One region of the Alkalihalobacterium sp. APHAB7 genome, then DNA from elsewhere that is predicted to be linked to it. Evidence: riboswitches for the same ligand, from Rfam matches in the RefSeq annotation. Region 1 holds a riboswitch; the other holds the start of a gene.
What was found. A riboswitch is a leader RNA that binds a small molecule or an ion and turns the genes downstream of it on or off. The one in region 1 is predicted to bind S-adenosylmethionine.
Positions count from the first base shown of each region.

Region 1 (2,204 bases):
CTAATTCAGTAGCGAAGCTAATTGTACTCATTGGTCACAAAACCCTCTCTTTTTTATATTTTAAAATTATGTTAGTCAGGATTAACAATCAATTTTTTATGTTGAAATTAGTATAACACATTTTACTAAATAGTCTATACTATTATTTCAATTTGTGTGCAAATAAGTTGAAAAATTATGTGTCTATTTATAATGGGGTCTACTATATAGGAAGTTTCTTTATAGGTTTACATCTTTAAGCGTTTTTTATAGGTATCTAATTGTTAAGCCTGTTTATATAATTGTACCATTCTTATTCGAATTCTAACTTTAAAAAAAGTTACAATATCAATTTTAACAGCTCTTTTGAAATAAGGAAGCCAGGTGGACAAAAAATTAGGACACTAATAGTGCTGTACCCTTTTTTTTTATGTTGCATAGTATAGAAGGAAAAGGAGGGAGTGCAGTGGACAGTATTTCAATAATGGACCTTGCGACCGTTTCAGCTGTCGTTGCTGCATTAGTTACGGTTGTAGGAAATGCTTTTAATATTGATAAAAAGTATCGTGCATTGCTGGCGATCGGCGTAGCCTGTCTATTATGGTTTATTCCAAGAGAATGGGGAAACGAAGTGTTAGTTGCTTTGGTAATTGGGTTAACGGCAAGTGGTGTGTACAGTCAAGTCAAACCGAGAGATAACCAAAATGAATTATTAAAAATGCAAATGCGGGAAGAAATTAGAGAAGAGCAGGATCAACAACGGCAAAATCAGATGAATTTAAGTCAAAACCAAAACATGAGTTATTATCAAAATAGTAATCAACGTCAAAACCGTCTTCCAAACCAAAGCCAAAATGTAAATCAAAATGTAAATCAAAACCATAACCAAGATATAGATACTCCTTATTAAATCCATTTTTTTATTTTGTTTTTTTTCGACTTTTTAGATGTCAACTAGCAACTGTTGACATCTTTTGCTTTGTAAGTTATGATATGTCGCGAACGGATACTCTTATCCCGAGTCGGTGGAGGGACAGGCCCGAAGAAACCCAGCAACCAACACCAGTTAAAAAAGGTGAAAAGGTGCTAACCTGCAAAGCGAATGCTTTGAAAGATAAGAGGTTAAAGGTGATAAGTCTAACCCTTTTCCTCATGAGGAAAAGGGTTTTCATGACTATACATGTCTTAAATTTTACTCACAATGGTGAGGGAATGAGTGCCGTATCAATATTTAACACATTTTAAGGGGAAGCTACTAGTATAGGATTGTATTCACTCTAAAAGATGTGTAAAAGGAGGATACTGTTAGATGGTAGAAAAGAAAAGTCGTCGCTTATTCACTTCAGAATCAGTGACAGAAGGGCATCCAGATAAAATTTGTGACCAAATTTCGGATGCAATTTTAGATGCAATCTTAACAAATGATGCGAATGCACGTGTAGCTTGTGAAACTTCAGTAACTACAGGGTTAGTACTTGTAGCTGGTGAAATCACGACAAGTACATACGTTGATATTCCGAAGATCGTTCGTGAAACGGTTCAAAATATTGGTTACACGCGAGCGAAGTATGGTTTTGATTCTGAAACATGTGCAGTATTAACTTCAATCGATGAGCAATCAGCAGATATTGCTCAAGGGGTTAACCAAGCACTTGAAGCTCGTGAAGGCCAAATGTCAGATGAAGAAATTGAAGCAATCGGTGCAGGAGACCAAGGGTTAATGTTTGGTTACGCAGATAATGAAACGGAAGAATTAATGCCGCTTCCGATTTCTTTAGCACATAAATTAGCTCGTCGCCTAACAGAAGTACGTAAAGATGAAATTCTTCCTTATTTACGTCCCGATGGAAAAACGCAAGTAACAGTGGAATATGACGAGAATGGAAAGCCTGTACGTATTGATACAATTGTTATTTCGACTCAACATCACCCTGAAGTATCGTTAGAGCAAATTCAGCGTAATCTTAAAGAGTATGTCATTAAACCGGTAGTACCAGCTGAGTTAATTGATGACGAAACAAAATACTTCATTAATCCGACGGGGCGTTTCGTAATTGGTGGACCTCAAGGAGATGCTGGTTTAACAGGGCGTAAGATTATCGTTGACACGTATGGTGGTTATGCTCGTCATGGTGGGGGAGCATTCTCAGGTAAGGATCCAACAAAAGTTGACCGTTCTGGTGCATATGCTGCTCGCTATGTAGCTAAAAATATCGTCGCTGCTG
Region 1 covers NZ_JBLWFS010000005.1:148,891-151,094, reverse strand. The annotation lists gene pckA (phosphoenolpyruvate carboxykinase (ATP)) at 1-31, opposite strand, end outside; gene ACNSTQ_RS07610 (hypothetical protein) at 446-889, shown strand; SAM riboswitch class I at 989-1,100, shown strand; gene metK (methionine adenosyltransferase) at 1,289-2,204, shown strand, end outside.

Region 2 (2,204 bases), on a different contig from region 1:
ATTTCTACGACATCTCCATCAATCTGGATAAACAGTGTTCCGTATGCCCCTTCTTGCGTCTGCGAAATTTTACCTTGTAGAATATTTACTTCTATATCAAACTTCCGAATGATTTTCGTAATGAGGGGCTTTTCCGTCTCTTCCCCTATAAAACTTAATTGAACGACTTTTCCTGATTCATCTTCAATAATATGAGAGATCGTGTCCTTCGTTTCCTCTGGATCTGTTACCTGTTTTACAAATTGTTTTGTAATTCCAGCTTGCGGGTTTTTAAATACATTCAGAACAGGCCCCATCTCAACGACTTTACCTGCTTCCATTACAGCGACACGATGACAAATCTTTCGAATGACATGCATCTCGTGTGTAATGAGTACGATCGTTAAGCCAAGTTTTTTATTGATATCTACGAGTAATTCTAGGATCGAATCGGTTGTTTTCGGGTCTAATGCCGAAGTTGCTTCATCACAAAGGAGAACTTTCGGATTGTTCGCAAGCGCTCTAGCAATTCCAACCCGTTGCTTCTGTCCACCACTGAGCTGAGAAGGATACGATCCCCCTCTTCCTTCAAGACCGACAAGTTTAATTAATTCATCGACTCGTTTTTGACGTTCTTCTTTTGGCACACCTGCAATCTCTAGAGGAAATCCAATATTTTCTCTAACAGTCCTCGACCACAATAAGTTAAAGTGTTGAAAAATCATACTAATTTCTTGTCTTGCTTTACGTAGAGACTTTCCTTTTAACGACGAAAGCTCTTTACCTGCAACGGTAACGGTTCCTTCTGTTGGGCGTTCGAGACTGTTCAACATACGAATTAACGTACTTTTTCCAGCACCACTATAACCGATAATTCCAAATATTTCGCCTTCTTTAATTTCTAAATCTACACGGTCGACCGCTGTAACAACGCCGTCTTTCGTTTTAAACAGTTTCCGTATGCCACTTAAATGAATCATGGTGCCCTCCTAATAATTATTTCTCTCTCCTATGTTATTTATCTCTATTTTTCCTATTTGTTTACTCGTATTAATGCCGACAACAACCTTCAACACTACGTCTTCTTACGTCATTGTTAAAGTTTAATTGCTGGGACTAATAAAAAAAACCTTCCCGTCATAGATGAACAGAAAGGTTTAGTCACAATGTTAGTGTCCTTTCTCTCATCTTTCAAGGCATTTCACCTTGCAGGATTTAGCACCTTTCTTAACACAATTCATGTTTTCAAAGGTTGCCGGGTTTCTTCGGGCCAGTCCCTCCACCACTCTAGATAAGAGCTTGCAGCTATTAAATTACTTTAATCAATGAAAGAATAATAACATGTGTCGAATTTTGTTGTCAATAGATTTTAAATAAATGATTATTTAACTTTTCTAAATACTAAATAAAAGTAAACCGAACCAATCAAATATAAACAACCTGTAATGGTAAAAACGATAGCATATCCGTGATACGCCCCGTACATCATAACAAGTGTCATCGAAACAGGCCCCATGACTGCCCAACCGAGCTGGAATACCATTTGCCCAACTGAGTTCGCTAACCCCTTAATCGAGTCATCTACACTTCTCATCATTAGTGACATCTGAATAGGGTTCCCGGCATTCATTAAGGCTTGACGGAAAAGGAAACCAATAACGGCCAACCATAAATTTTCTGTATAAGCTGTAAGTAAAAGGAAAGGTAACGATGCTAATTGTAAAATAACTACCGCACGAACTTCACCAAAACGTTTTACAACAGCAGGACCGATCATAAACGCAACGGCTGTCATCGCTTGACCTAAAGATAAGATAATACCGACAAGTGATTTGCTAATTTCAAAGCGGTCTGTAAAATATATGTTCAAATACGGAATAACAAGACCGGAACCAAAGCCAATAATTAACTGCGCAATGGCAAAAAGAGCGATCATTTTAAGCCCGGACTTTTGTGTTTTAAAGATATTTTTAAATGAACTTGCTGCTGTTTTTTCGGTCTTAAGTTTTCTTTCTTCGTTAATCTTCATAATTGGAATGAGAGATGTAAAGAAAAATATGGACCCGACGAGCAATGTAATTCGTACACTCCACAACGCACTAAGCGAAAATAATGCCTGTAAGACATCACTTAACGTACCACCTAATGCATTCCCTATAACATTTGCAACCATGATTAGGGCAAAATTAAAACTAAATAAATGAACCCTTTGCTTTTCTGTAGAG
Region 2 covers NZ_JBLWFS010000001.1:466,856-469,059, reverse strand. The annotation lists gene ACNSTQ_RS02030 (methionine ABC transporter ATP-binding protein) at 1-959, opposite strand, end outside; SAM riboswitch class I at 1,161-1,277, opposite strand; gene ACNSTQ_RS02025 (MFS transporter) at 1,361-2,204, opposite strand, start outside.
Region 2: linked by a shared signal. The riboswitch ahead of ACNSTQ_RS02030 (methionine ABC transporter ATP-binding protein) and the one ahead of metK (methionine adenosyltransferase) in region 1 are both predicted to bind S-adenosylmethionine.